DNA from 2 places in the Pseudomonas sp. 1121_17 genome. Region 2 is predicted to be linked to the other one. Evidence: predicted binding sites of a transcription regulator. Region 2 holds the regulator's gene; the other holds the start of a gene.

Region 1 (7,237 bases), on a different contig from region 2:
GATCGTTGGGCTGGCCAGTGACCACGCCGACCTTGGATATCTGCGTATTCAGATCAGCAATGGTCTTGGTCAGGTTGTTCACCTGGGTCGCCAGCGAAGCCATGTTGCTGTTGGTGTTGCTGTTCTGCTGATTAAGCTGGGCCGACAGCGTGTTGAAGCGCTTGGCCAAGGTCTGCGCGCTGGTCAGCAGCAACTGGCGCGAGGCATCTTCGGTCGGTTTGGCCGAGGCATCCTGCATCGCGCTGAAAAAACTCTGCAGCGCTGCGGTGATACCGGTATCGGCGCTGGACAGGGCGTTGTCCAGTGGAGTGATCTGGCTGAGGTAGGTGTTGGCATCGCTGGACAGTGAAGTGGTGGTGCGCAACTGGTTTTCGAGGAACGCGTTGTACACCCGACGCACATCGGCCAGAGTGGTGCCGGTACCGATGAAGACCTGACCAGTCTGCTGGCCGCCCTTGGTCTTCTGCACGTTCTGCTGGCGCGAATAGCTCTCGACATCGGCATTGGCGATGTTGTTACCCAGGGTGTACAACCCTGACTGTGCGGCTCCAAGCCCTGACATGCCAATATTGAGCAAACTCGCCATGGTTCTCTACCCTTAACGTTGCGTGGTGGTACCGAGCATTGCGTAGCTCTCGTACGACTTCATCTGTTTAGCAATCTGCGAGATCTTGCTGGCGTAGTTCGGGTCGGTTGCGTACCCCGCCTTCTGCAGCTCTCGCACAAACTGTTCTGGGTTATCGGCCGACTTGACCGCATCTTGATAGCGCGCATTGTTCTGCAGCAGGCTGACCAGGTCGTGGAAGCTGTCCTGGTAGGAGTCGTAGGAACGGAACGCGGCGGTCTCCTTGACGAAGGCGCCATCGCGGAACTCGCTGGTGATCGCCCGCGCTTCACCGCCCTGCCAACTGCCAGTGGCCTTGATGCCGAACAGGTTGTGGCTGCTGCTGCCATCGGTGTTGCGCATAACCGACTTGCCCCAACCGGTTTCCAGTGCGGCCTGAGCCACCAGGTAGCGCGGGTCGATGCCGATGCGCTTGGCCGCTTGTTCAGCCATTGGCAGCATGGTCGAGACGAATTCGTCACTGTTGCCGAAGGCCCTTTTCGGCGCCAACGGTGGCTGGGCCATGGCCCGACCGAGGATGCGCGTACCGCCATCGGCGGCAGCAAACGCTTGCGCTGGCTCCCAGTCGCCCTTGACCACGCCATTGACCAGCTGCCCGTCACGCGCCGGCAGCGCCGCACCATTGCCGGCCAGTGCCGGGTTACCGGCGGACGGCACAATCCCGGCCAGCAGCCGATCGGTCAGCTTGCCAGGCAGCGACAAGCGCCGCGAATTGAGCGCAGCCACGTCATTGCGCGCAGCACTGCTGGTATCGCCGTGTACCGGTGTCGCCACCTTGGTCCCCCACAGCGCCGGGCCAGCGCCTTCGCCGCGCAGGAACGGGTTAGGCGTCGCCACTGGATTTTTCTGCTTGGACAACTGCCGCACCAGCACATCCTGCAAGCCGATGCCGCCACCTTCGCGGGACATGCTCACGGACAGCTGCTGATCGTACATGTCGCGGTACTGCTTGACCGTTTCGGTGTTCAGCTCGTTGTCTTCAGCGAGCACGTCACTGGCCTTGCGCGAAGCCTTGAGCATCTCGCTGATGAACAGCGACTCGAACTCCTGGGCGACCTTGCGCACGTTCGCTTCGCTGTCACGATCACCGTGCTTGAGCGAGGTCAGGCGGTTGAGGTCGGTGTAGGCACCGCTGTCGGCTTGGCTGGAAACCAGACTCTTGGAGTTCATCTAAAGCGTCCTCAAATCACGATCAGGTCGGCTTGCAGAGCACCGGCCTGTTTCAGCGCTTCAAGGATGGCCATCAAGTCACTGGGCGCTGCCCCGACCTGGTTGACCGCTCGGACGATCTCATCCAGCGTAGTGCCCGGGCCGAACTTGAACATCGGTTTGGCTTCCTGCTCGGCGTTCACGCGCGAGCGTGGCACCACAGCCGTCTGGCCATTGGAGAACGGCCCCGGCTGGCTGACGATCGGGTCTTCGGTAATGGTCACGGTGAGGCTGCCGTGGGTAACCGCAGCCGGCGAAACCTTGACGTTCTGGCCGATGACGATGGTGCCGGTACGCGAGTTGATGATGACCTTGGCCACGGCCTGGCCCGGATCGATCTCGAGGTTCTCCAGGATCGACAGGTAGTCGACGCGCTGGCTTGGGTCCATCGGCGCGGTGACCCGCACCGAACCGCCATCGAGGGCCTGGGCAACACCTGGGCCGAGCAGCTCGTTGACCTTGTCGACGATGCGCTTGGCGGTGGTGAAGTCAGGGCGATTGAGGTTCAGGGTGAGGCTGTTGCCCTGGTTGAAACCACTCGGCACGGCCCGCTCGACACTGGCACCGCCAGGGATGCGCCCAGCCGAGGGCACGTTGACGGTGATCTTCGAGCCATCGCGGCCTTCGGCGTCAAAACCGCCGACCACCAGGTTGCCCTGGGCGATGGCGTAGACATTGCCATCGATACCCTTGAGCGGGGTCATCAGCAGGCTGCCACCGCGCAGGCTCTTGGAGTTACCGATCGACGACACGGTGATATCCACCACCTGCCCCGGCTTGGCGAACGCCGGCAGATCCGCATGGATCGACACCGCGGCGACGTTCTTCAGCTGCACGTTACCCGAGCCTGGCGGCACCTTGATGCCGAACTGCGAGAGCATGTTGTTGAAGGTCTGCAGGGTGAACGGGGTCTGCGTGGTCTGGTCGCCGGTGCCGTTCAAGCCGACCACCAGGCCATAACCGATCAACTGGTTGGTGCGCACGCCGGAGATACTGGCGATGTCCTTGAGGCGCTCGGCGTGGGCACTGAACGCACAGGATAGAAGCACGGTGGCGGCAATCAGCTGCCTGAAATTAAGCATGGGCATCCGTACTCAGAAAGGCCAAAGCGGGCTGAGGAAGAAGCGGTCCAGCCAACCGGGCTGGCTGGCATCGGCAAACGAGCCGGTACCCGAATAGGTGATGCGCGCATCGGCGACACGGGTCGACGGCACGGTGTTGTCGGTGGCAATGTCATCGGCGCGCACCAGCCCGGCAATCCGCACCAGCTCGTCGCCGGTGTTGAGCGTCATCCACTTCTCGCCACGCACGGCGATGATGCCGTTGGGCAGGACTTCCGCGACGGTCACCGTGACCGAACCGGTCAAGGTGTTGCCCTGGGCCGCCTTGCTGTCACCTTTGGTGGCGCGGCTACCGCTGTAGCCGGCCTCGAGCGACAGGTCACCACTGCCCAACGGGTTGTTGGTGTTGGGGATGGCGCCGAACAACGAGGTCAAACCGAGGTTGGCCTTGCTGTCCTTGCCCACCTGCGAGTTGGCACTCTTGCTCGCCGAAGTACGCTCGTTGAGGGTGATCGTGATGATGTCACCCACCCGGAACGCCTTGCGGTCGCCATACAGGTTCTGTTCGAAACCGGCCTGGTAAATCGAGCCGTTGTTGGCCGACGCCGGCAATGGGGTGCGCGGCAACACCGGCGCGTAGTACGGGTCGTTGGGCTTGGGCGTCGGCGCGACGCAACCGGCCAACAACACCGCCCCACCCAGGGCGAATACGGACAACAGACGACTCATGACGCTTCCCTCACGGTAGAACTGGCGCTGCAACAGCGACCTAAGGTTTACAGCTGCTGGGTGACGAACCCGAGCATCTTGTCGGCGGTCGAGATGACTTTGGAGTTCATCTCGTAGGCACGCTGGGTGGTGATCATGTTGACCAGCTCTTCCACGGTGCTGACGTTGGAGTTTTCCAAGGTCTGCTGCAAGGTGGTGCCAAAGCCGTTCAGGCCAGGCGTACCGACCTGCGGTGCGCCGCTGGCGGCGGTTTCCAGGAACAGGTTGTTGCCCATTGCCTGCAGGCCTGCCGGGTTGATGAAGTCAGCCGTCTGCAGGTTGCCGATGATCTGCGCCGCCGGGTTGCCGGCGGTGGTGATCGACACGGTACCGTCCTGGCCCACGGTGAAGGTCTGGGCGTCGTTGGGTACGACAATCGCAGGCTCCAGGGCAAAGCCATTGGCGGTCACGACCTGGCCATCGGAGTTCAGGTGGAAGGTACCGTCACGGGTGTAGGAGACGGTGCCGTCAGGCTGCAAGACCTGGAAGAAGCCGCGACCGTTCACAGCCAGGTCGAGCGGGTTCTCGGTGGTTTGCAGGCTGCCGGTCTGGAAGTTCTTCTGGGTGCCGACGATGCGCACACCGGTACCGACCTGCAGACCCGAAGGCAGCTCGCTGTCCTGGGTCGACTGGGCGCCAGGCTGGCGTTTGATCTGATACAGCAGGTCCTGAAATTCGGCGCGATCACGCTTGAAGCCGGTGGTCGAAACGTTGGCCAGGTTGTTGGAAATGACCGTCAGGTTGGTGTCCTGGGCGGACAAACCAGTCTTGGCGACCCAAAGTGCCGGAAGCATAGTGTTCTCCTCGCGCGCCTGTTTTTCGGCACCCGTTCAAAATTGATTAGCTGATTTGCAAAACCCGAGCCATGGCTTCATCGCCTTCCTTGGCCGTGTTCATCATCTTCACGTGCAGTTCGAACTGGCGCGACAAGGCCAGCACCGAGGTCATTTCTTCGACGGCATTGACGTTGCTCGACTCGAGGAAGCCCGAGACTACCTTGACGTTGATGTCGGCATCCGCCGGCTGGCCGCTGGCGGTATGGATCATGCCGTCGATGCCTTTGGTCAGGCCCTTGATATCCGGGTTGACCAGCTTGATCCGGTCGACCTCGGCCATCACCCGCGGATCTTCACCCATAGCGCGAATGCTGATAGTGCCGTCTTCGCCGATCTCGACCTTCTGCTCCGGCGGCACGGCAATCGGGCCGCCATTGCCGATCACCGGCATGCCGTTGCCAGCGCGCAGTACGCCCAAGGCATCGATATTGAGGCTGCCGGTGCGTACATAGGCTTCGCTGCCATCAGGGGCCTGCACGGCGATGAAGCCATTGCCGGCTACAGCAACATCCAGCTCACGGCCGGTCTCGACCAGCGCACCGCCAGTGAAGTCGGTGGCCGGACGCTCGGACAGAGCAAACGCCCGCGACGGAAAGCTGTCGCCAAACACCGGAATCGAGCGCGCCTGCTCCAGGTCACGCTGGAAGCCATTGGTTGAAACGTTCGCCAGGTTGTTGGCATGGGCCTTTTGCGCCAGCGCGTTCTGGCTGGCGCCGGTCATGGCCACGTAAAGCATCTTGTCCACAGTCTTCCTCCGCTGCACTGGCGATTGCTTGCCGCTCGCCGCTGCTATACAGGCAATAAAGCAAGTTCCGAACCAACTTTTACAAAGCATGAAAAAGCCCGTGTTTACGGGCTCTTGGGCGGTAACGGGGAAATACTCACGCCGGATATCCGGCGCTTGCTTGCCGCCAACGGCAATTGGCTACAGTTCCCGGCAACCAGCATTGTTGAACGGCCCGGCAAAACGCTTCCAGCCCTCGCCCGGCGACCACTGCGAACAAACCAGCCGGCCGTCCACCTGGCTCTCCCAACGCCACCACGGCGCAGTGCCGGCCTGCGCCTGCAGCAGATAAAACACGGCGGCACTGACGATGATCAGTTTCTTCATGCTCACCCCCTGAAAACGACAAGCCCCTTACAGTGAAGGGGCTCGTCTACCACTGGACTTCAGTACTTCATCAAGCCATCTGGATGATGGTCTGCATGATGGTGCTTTCAGTCGAGATGGTCTTGGCGTTGGCCTGGTAGTTGCTCTGCGCCTTGATCAGCTCGACCAGCTCCTGGGTCAGGTTGACGTTGGAGGCCTCCAGCGAGTTGGACTCGACGCCGCCCAGGGTGCCGGTCTTCGGCGAATCGATGCCCGGAATGCCTGACGAGAAGGTCTCGGTCCAACGGGTACCACCAATCTGCTGCAGGCCTTGCTCGTTGGCGAAGCTGGCCAGCGCCACCTGGCCGATCGCACGCGACTGCTGGTTGCTGAAGCTGGCGAACATGACGCCGGTGGAGTCGATGCTCAGGCTCGACAGGGTACCGGTGGCGTAGCCATCCTGGGACTGCGACGTGCGCGCGGTCTCGTTGTTGTACGAGCTGGTACTGTTCATCGACAGACGCATGCCATCGGCATTGCCTGCCGAGCCATTGGAGCCCCAGTTACCGGCAGCGTCTTTCTCGGCCGGGATCCAGCCCTTCATGGTGAAGGTGTTATTGGTCACGCTCCACTCACCACCAGCAGGCAGGCCTGCCTGATCGGCGGCCATGGAAGCAACACTGCCATCTTCGTTGAAGCTGACAGTACCGACCAGCGGTGCGGTGCTGGTTGGGTCCATCGGGTTACGGCCATCGATCAAGGTGTACATGGTCCATTCGTTCTTGTCGGTCTTGCGATAGAACTGCTCCATGGTGTGCTCGTTGCCCTGACTGTCGTAAACCTTGGTCGGGAACGACTTGGTGTACGAGGTTTCGTCAGACGGGTCGAAGACGATGTCACCCGGGCCAGGCGGGGAAGCCGGCAGCGGGATCGAGGTGGCCGAGGAGTTGAGGTTGATGCCCTGATCGATCAGGGTGGTGGCCTTTGGCGCCAGCGCCGAGGTGTCGATCCTCAGGTCGGTGAGGATGCCCTTCTGGATCTTGCCGTTGGAGTCAGCGGCATAGCCCTGCAGACGCAGACCATCGGAGGTCACCACGAAGTTGTCTTTGTTGTTCTGGAACGCACCGGCACGGGTGTACACCTGACTGCCATTGTCCGAGAGCACGAAGAAGCCCTGACCCTGGATACCCATGTCGAGCACGTTGCCGGTGTTGTTGACGTCACCCTGGCTGAACTGCTGCGAGACCGCCGCCAGACGCACACCGTTGCCGATCTGGTTCTTGCCCACACCGAGGCGGTTGGCGCCGGCGTAGACGTCGGCAAATTCCGCACGGGAAGACTTGAAGCCGGTGGTGTTGACGTTGGCAATGTTGTTGCCGGTAACGTCGAGTTGCTTGTTGGCTGCGTACAGACCGCTAAGGCCGATATTGAAAGACATGCTGTTGCTCCTTGTGCCGTTCTGGCCTTAGATACCGATGGTTTGTACGTCGGAGAGAGAGACCTTGCCGACGCCGGCAAGGTTGAGCACCATTTCGCCGCTGGCGCTGAAACTGACGCTGGTGACCTTGGCCGGCAACAGCGTATTCATCTGTACCGACTTGCCCTCGAAGGTGGTGCTGGCAGTGAAGGTGTAAGTACCTGGATCGAC
Region 2 (7,237 bases):
CGCTCGCAGGTGATGTCTGTCAGCAGTGTGCGCCTGTTTCGTCTGGCGCTGGGGACTTTGCTGTTGCTGGTCGGGACTGCGCTGTTAGTGGCACGCGGGATCGATTGGCTGGGCCTGGAGCCGCGCATACTGCGGGCTCTGGAGGGCGGTGCACTGTGCGCTCTGGGCACTGCGCTGGGCGCGGTGCCGGTGTTGGTGATCCGCAATATGCCGGTAGCGGTGGCTGACACCTTGCTCGGTTTCGGCGCTGGAGTGATGCTGGCAGCGACTGCGTTCTCGCTGATCATGCCGGGCCTGACCGCTGCACAGGCGATCGGTTTCAGCCCATGGGGCGCCGGTGGGCTGATCAGTTTCGGCCTGCTGTTAGGCGCGCTTTGCCTGTTTCTGGTCGACTTCAAGGTCTCGGGTGCTTCACCCGAAGCCTTGGTCGGTAACGGCAATCAGCCGGTTATCGCAGCGCGGATCTGGCTGTTCGTGATTGCCATCATTGCCCATAACATTCCTGAAGGGATGGCCATTGGCGTATCGGCCGGTGGCGGCATGCCGGACGCCGACAGCCTGGCCATGGGCATCGCCCTGCAGGATGTGCCGGAAGGTCTGGTGATCGCATTGGTGCTGGCCGGAGCGGGGATGTCGCGTTTCAAGGCTTTCTTGATCGGCGCGGCCTCGGGCCTGGTCGAGCCGCTGGCAGCAGTGATCTGCGCATGGCTAGTGAATGTTGCCGAACTGCTGCTACCGCTGGGCCTGGCCTGCGCGGCGGGAGCGATGTTGCTGGTGGTGACGCAGGAGATCATTCCGGAATCACGCAGCAACGGCAACTATCGCCTGGCAAGCCTGGGGCTGTGCGTGGGCTTCTGCCTGATGATGGTGATGGACACGGCCATGTCGTGACCGCTTGCTGGTCCAGCGCTGCGGCAGCGCTGGGCCTGGCAGCGGCGGGGCGTTATTCGCCTTCGTCGAAGTAGTTGTTGATCAAATCCACCACGGCCTGGAGTGCCTCGTCTTCCTGCTCGCCCTCGGTGAACAGGTGCACCTGAGTGCCCTTGCCCGCTGCGAGCATCATCACCGCCATGATGCTTTTGCCATCGACCAGCTTGTCTGGCGCCCGGCCGACCCTCACCTGGCAAGGAAAGCGCCCGGCCACGCCGACGAACTTGGCGGCCGCTCGGGCGTGCAGGCCCAGCTTGTTGATGATGGTAATTTCGCGGGCGGGCATGTTCGGGTAAATCCTGTGGGCTAGAGGTCGCGGTGGCGGACTTGGACGTTTTTCAAGGATTGCTGCAGAACCTGGCCGAGGCGCTCGGTCAGGTACACCGAGCGATGGTGGCCGCCGGTGCAGCCGATGGCGATGGTGACATAGGCACGGTTGCTGGCGGCGAAGCGCGGCAGCCATTTGAGCAGATAGCTGGAGATATCCTGGAACATCTCTTCGACATCCGGCTGCGCAGCCAGGTAATCGATGACCGGCTGATCCAGGCCTGAGTGTTCGCGGATTTCCGGCTTCCAGTACGGGTTGGGCAGGCAGCGCACGTCGAACACCAGGTCGGCGTCTACCGGCATGCCCCGCTTGAAGCCAAACGACTCAACCAGAAACGCCGTACCCGGCTCGGGTTGGTTGAGCAGGCGCAGCTTGATCGAATCGCGTAGCTGGTAGAGGTTGAGGTTGGTGGTATCGATCTTCAGGTCGGCAAGGTCGGCAATCGGCCCGAGCATATCGCTCTCTACCCGAATGGCTTCGGCCAGCGAGCGATTGGCGTTGGTCAGTGGGTGACGCCGGCGCGTTTCGGAGAAGCGCTTGAGCAGGGTGTCTTCGTCGGCGTCCAGGTACAGCACATCGCACTGGATGTGCCGTGCGCGGGCATCCTCGAGCAGCTCGGGGAAGCGTGACAGATGGCCTGGCAGGTTGCGCGCATCAATCGAGACGGCAACCTTGGGCTGCATCAGCTCGGTATTGATCAACGTGTTTTCAGCCAGCTGCGGCAGCAACCCGGCGGGCAGGTTGTCGATGCAGTAGAAGCCATTGTCTTCCAGCACGGCAAGTGCAGTGCTCTTGCCGGAGCCAGAGCGGCCGCTGACGATGATCAGGCGCATGCTCAGCTCCCGTTTTGCACGTCCAGGACGACCTGGTACAAGGCCTCGTTGTTGCTCGCAGCGCGCAGACGCTTACGCACGTCTTCGCGATCGAGCATGCTGGCAATCTGGCGCAACAGCTCAAGGTGAGCATCGGTGGCAGCTTCGGGCACCAGCAGGACGAACAGCAGGTCCACCGGGGCGCCATCGATGGCATCGAAGTCGATTGGATGATCCAGGTGGAGCAGGGCGCTGACCGGATTGGCGCAGCCCTTGAGGCGGCAGTGCGGAATGGCGATGCCATTGCCAAACCCGGTGGAGCCCAGTTTTTCGCGGGCGATCAGCTTCTCGAAGACTTCTTGCTGGTCGAGCTCGCTGACTTCGCTGGCTACGACCTTGGCGATTTCTTCGAGGGCGCGTTTCTTACTGCTGACGCCCGGCACGTTCACCAAGGAACGGCCGGGGGTCAGAATGGTTTCAAGTCGGATCATGGATGAGGGGGATCAGCGAGCAGCTGCACCTTGCAGGAGACTTTGCTGTTTTTCCTTGTGTTTTTTCAGTTGGCGGTCGAGCTTGTCAGCCAAATTGTCGATGGCTGCATACATGTCTAGATCTTCGGCATTGGCAACCACTTCGCCGCCCGGAATCTGCAGAGTCGCTTCGATCTTCTGCTGCAGTTTCTCGACTTTCATGATCACCGTGACGTTGGTGATCTTGTCAAAGTGCCCTGCGAGTCTCTTCAGCTTCTGCTCGACGTAGTCGCGCAGTGGTGGGGTTACTTCTACATGGTGTCCACTGATGTTGACTTGCATACAGCTTCTCCTTTGTTGCCCGTGCATAAAGAGGCAGGTCTTGCACCTGCCACAAAAACGCTGTGGCACATCCTGGGGCTACATCAGTCGCTTGCGTTCACTCGACGGTGCTATGCCGAGCGACTCGCGGTACTTGGCGACGGTGCGACGGGCTACCTGGATGCCTTGTGCCTCCAGTAAACCAGCGATCTTGCTGTCACTCAATGGCTTTTTCTGATTTTCCGCTGCAACCAGTTTCTTGATGATCGCGCGGATCGCCGTGGACGAGCATTCACCGCCTTCGGAGGTGCTGACGTGGCTCGAGAAAAAGTATTTCAACTCAAAGATGCCACGCGGAGTGTGCATGTACTTCTGGGTGGTGACGCGGGATATGGTCGACTCATGCATGCCCACTGCTTCGGCGATGTCATGCAGCACCAACGGTTTCATCGCCTCGTCGCCGTACTCGAGAAAATCGCGCTGGTGCTCGACGATCTGCGTGGCGACCTTCATCAAGGTCTCGTTGCGGCTCTGCAGGCTCTTGATGAACCAGCGCGCTTCCTGCAACTGGTTGCGCATGAAGGTGTTGTCGGCGCTGGTATCGGCGCGGCGGACAAAGCCTGCATATTGCGGGTTGACCCGCAGGCGCGGCATGGCTTCCTGGTTCAGCTCGACCAGCCAGCGGTCGGTGTCCTTGCGCACGATCACGTCAGGCACCACGTACTCCGGCTCGCTCGACTCGATCTGCGAGCCAGGCCGCGGATTGAGGCTCTGCACCAGCTCGATGACCTGCCGCAGTTCGTCTTCCTTGAGCTTCATACGGCGCATCAGCTGGCTGTAGTCGCGGCTGCCGAGCATATCGATGAAGTCGCTGACCAGGCGCTTGGCCTCGGTCAACCAAGGCGTATTGGCCGGCAACTGACGCAGCTGCAGCAGCAGGCACTCGCCCAGGTTGCGTGCGGCAACGCCGGCGGGTTCGAACTGTTGAATACGGTGCAGCACGGCCTCGACTTCATCGAGCTCGATGTCGAGCTCCGGGTCAAAGCCTGCGCAGATTTCTTCGAGGGTGTCTTCCAGATAGCCTTGCTGGTTGATGCTGTCGATCAGCGTTACTGCAATCAGGCGATCGGTATCGGACATCGGCGCCAGGTTCAGCTGCCACAGCAGGTGGCTTTGCAGGCTCTCGCCGGCAGAGGTGCGGGTGGTGAAGTCCCACTCGTCATCGTCGTTGCTGGGCAGGCTGCTGGCGCTGGTCTGGTAGACATCTTCCCAGGCTGTGTCGACCGGCAGTTCGTTGGGAATGCGCTCGTTCCAGTCGCCTTCTTCAAGGTTCTGACTGGCGGCGCTGCCTTCCTGCAGGCTGCCATCCTGAAAACCGCTGTCCTGGAAGCTGTTGTCCAGGTTTTCGGCGCTTGGCTTGCTTTCGGCACTGTCGGCCAGCGGGTCGCTGTTGTCGAAGTCTTCGCCGTCTTCCTGGCGTTCGAGCATCGGGTTGGATTCCAGCGCTTCCTGAATTTCCTGTTGGAGGTCCAGGGTCGAGAGCTGAAGCAGACGAATGGCCTGTTGCAACTGCGGGGTCATCGTCAGTTGCTGGCCCATTTTTAGGACGAGCGATGGTTTCATAGCTTGGGCTTAATACCTTGTCCGCCGGCGCATCTGCGCCATCCACTACACGAAGGGCGCCGCGGCGCCAATTTCAAGCAAGTTATATGCCTTAATTTGTAGCGTTTGCCTAGAGCACTGTAACACTTAAGCTGTTTTAGCTTGCTGCTGCCAGTGCCCAGGCAAGGGCCTCAGAGCCGGAACTCGTGGCCCAGGTAGACTTCCTTGACCAGATCGTTAGCCAGAATGGTCTCGGCATCGCCTTCGGCGATCAGTTGACCATCGTTGACGATGTAGGCTGTCTCACAGATATCCAGCGTCTCGCGGACGTTGTGGTCGGTGATCAACACACCGATGCCCTTGGCCTTGAGGTGATGAATGATCTGCTTGATGTCACCTACCGAGATCGGGTCGACGCCAGCGAACGGTTCATCCAGCAGGATGAACTTGGGTGCGGTGGCCAGGGCGCGGGCAATCTCGACACGGCGGCGTTCGCCACCGGAAAGGCTCATGCCGAGGTTGTCGCGGATGTGGCTGATATGGAATTCCTGCAGCAGGCTTTCCAGCTCCTTGCGACGGCCGTCACGGTCGAGTTCCTTGCGCGTTTCGAGGATCGCCATGATGTTGTCGGCAACCGACAGCTTGCGGAAGATCGACGCTTCCTGCGGCAGGTAGCCAATCCCGGCACGGGCGCGGCCGTGCATGGGTTGGTGGCTGACGTCATTGTTGTCGATCAGCACGCGGCCCTGATCGGCCTGAACCAGGCCTACGATCATGTAGAAGCAGGTGGTCTTGCCGGCACCGTTGGGGCCGAGCAAGCCGACGATCTGGCCGCTGTCGATCGACAGGCTGACGTCGCGAACCACCTGGCGGCCCTTGTAGCTCTTGGCCAGATGCTGGGCTTTGAGAGTCGCCATTTACTCGGCCTTCTTCTTCGGCTGGATCACCATGTCGATGCGCGGACGCTTGGTCGTGGCGGCGCCACCGGCATTGCCTGCGGTTGCCACCTGGGACTTGGTGTTGTAGACGATCTTCTCGCCTTCGGTGGTGTTGCTTTCATTCTCGACCTTGGCGCGGTCGGTCAGAATCACCGTGTCTTTTTGCGCCTGGTATTGAATCGTCACGGCCCAGCCTTTCATCTTGTCGGGCTTGGCGGCGTCCTGCTGTTGCTCGAAGTAGGCCAGGTTGCCCACCGAAGTCACCACGTCGATGTCGCCATTGGCGGCACGGGTCATGGTCACGGTGTTGCCTTTGATCATCATCGAACCTTGGGTGATGATCACGTCGCCGCGGTAGGTAGCTACGCCTTGTTTGTCATCCAGGTGAGCGTCGTCGGCCTGGATACGAATTGGCTGGTCACGATCGTTCGGCAGGGCCAAGGCGCTCGCGCTTCCCAGTGCTGCGCTCAGGCTGAGCAAAAAAGGGAGGGTTTTAACGAGCCTCATACTGTCCTCTTACGTTGGACAGCAGGTCCATCCTGCCGTCTTTCAAATACGCTTTCATGCCAACGCCGGTGGTGGTGCCGCCGGCGCCGTCGATTCTAACGGCTTGCTCGGTCTGCGCATATTGCTTCTGCGGGAACACCGTCATGCGCGTGCTGGTAATGATGGTTTCGCGTTGTTTTTCGTCGGTGCGAGCAACCCGTACCTTGTCGATCAGCTCGACCTCGGTGCCATCCGGGTTGACCTCCGCACGCACGCTCTGGACATGCCAGGGATACGCGGTGCCGCGATACATGTGCAGGTCTGGCGTGGTCAGCAGTGTGACTTCGCTGGCCTTGAGGTGCTCGACCTTGTCGGCGGTCATTTCATATTGCATCTTGCCGTCAGGCAAGAACTGCACGCTGTGGGCATTGATCGCATAGTAGTCGATGGCGCTTTCGTCGACCTGCGCCTGTGGCTTGTCGAGGAAGCTCTCGGGGCTGACGTTCCAGTAGCCGACCGCTACCAGCAGGGCAGCGATCAGCCCCAGCAGCGCGATGTTTTTAGCTTTTTTGCTGAACATGTGCGGCCTTACAGGTAGTTGGCGTTGGCAGCGTCCAGGGTACCCTGGGCCTGCATGATCAGTTCACAGAACTCGCGGGCAGCACCTTCGCCGCCGCGGGCCTGGGTTACCCCGTGGGCGTTCTGGCGGACGAACACGGCAGCGTTGGCTACGGCCATGCCCAGGCCGACCCGGCGAATCACCGGCAGGTCGGGCAGGTCGTCGCCCAGGTAGGCGACCTGCTCATAGCTTAGGCCCAGTTCAGCGAGCAGGCCGTCCAGAACCACCAGTTTATCCTCGCGGCCCTGAAACAGGTGCGGGATGCCGAGGTTCTCCGCCCGACGCTCGACCACCGGGGTCTTGCGCCCGCTGATGATTGCCGTGGTCACACCCGAGGCCATGAGCATCTTGATGCCCTGGCCGTCGAGGGTGTTGAAGGTCTTGAATTCGCTGCCGTCTTCAAGGAAGTACAGGCGGCCGTCGGTGAGCACACCGTCGACGTCGAAAACGGCCAGCTTGATGGCTTTGCCGCGTTGCAGGATGTCTTCGCTCATGGCATCTCCGTTCATCACATGACTCCGGCGCGGAGCAGGTCGTGCATGTTCAGCGCGCCGGTCGGGCGATCGTGCTGATCGACCACGACGAGGGCGCCGATCTTGTGGTCTTCCATGATCTTCAAGGCTTCAGCGGCGAGCATCTCGGCGCGGGCAGTCTTGCCGTGCACGGTCATCACCTCATCGATCAGGGTGGTGTGTACATCGATATTGCGGTCCAGGCTGCGGCGCAGGTCG

The links. Region 2 encodes sigma-54, which starts transcription at its own class of promoters, with help from an activator protein. Its sites were predicted from a motif close to ANTGGCATNNANNTTGCTNT; they were not measured.
Region 1: the regulator sigma-54 is predicted to act here: its motif matches at 5,302-5,321, upstream of FW789_RS11480 (flagellar basal body rod protein FlgF).

What each region holds. Positions count from the first base shown of each region.
Region 1 is NZ_VXCX01000004.1:289,794-297,030, forward strand. Features, by position in the region: gene flgK (flagellar hook-associated protein FlgK) at 1-586, opposite strand, end outside; gene flgJ (flagellar assembly peptidoglycan hydrolase FlgJ) at 599-1,795, opposite strand; gene FW789_RS11465 (flagellar basal body P-ring protein FlgI) at 1,807-2,916, opposite strand; gene flgH (flagellar basal body L-ring protein FlgH) at 2,929-3,624, opposite strand; gene flgG (flagellar basal-body rod protein FlgG) at 3,672-4,457, opposite strand; gene FW789_RS11480 (flagellar basal body rod protein FlgF) at 4,504-5,244, opposite strand; gene FW789_RS11485 (hypothetical protein) at 5,425-5,610, opposite strand; gene flgE (flagellar hook protein FlgE) at 5,681-7,027, opposite strand; gene flgD (flagellar hook assembly protein FlgD) at 7,055-7,237, opposite strand, start outside.
Region 2 is NZ_VXCX01000003.1:447,423-454,659, reverse strand. Features, by position in the region: gene FW789_RS09680 (ZIP family metal transporter) at 1-891, shown strand, start outside; gene FW789_RS09675 (HPr family phosphocarrier protein) at 944-1,216, opposite strand; gene rapZ (RNase adapter RapZ) at 1,237-2,091, opposite strand; gene ptsN (PTS IIA-like nitrogen regulatory protein PtsN) at 2,094-2,561, opposite strand; gene hpf (ribosome hibernation-promoting factor, HPF/YfiA family) at 2,574-2,882, opposite strand; gene FW789_RS09655 (RNA polymerase factor sigma-54) at 2,961-4,484, opposite strand; gene lptB (LPS export ABC transporter ATP-binding protein) at 4,655-5,380, opposite strand; gene lptA (lipopolysaccharide transport periplasmic protein LptA) at 5,381-5,908, opposite strand; gene lptC (LPS export ABC transporter periplasmic protein LptC) at 5,895-6,467, opposite strand; gene FW789_RS09635 (KdsC family phosphatase) at 6,476-7,000, opposite strand; gene FW789_RS09630 (KpsF/GutQ family sugar-phosphate isomerase) at 7,015-7,237, opposite strand, start outside.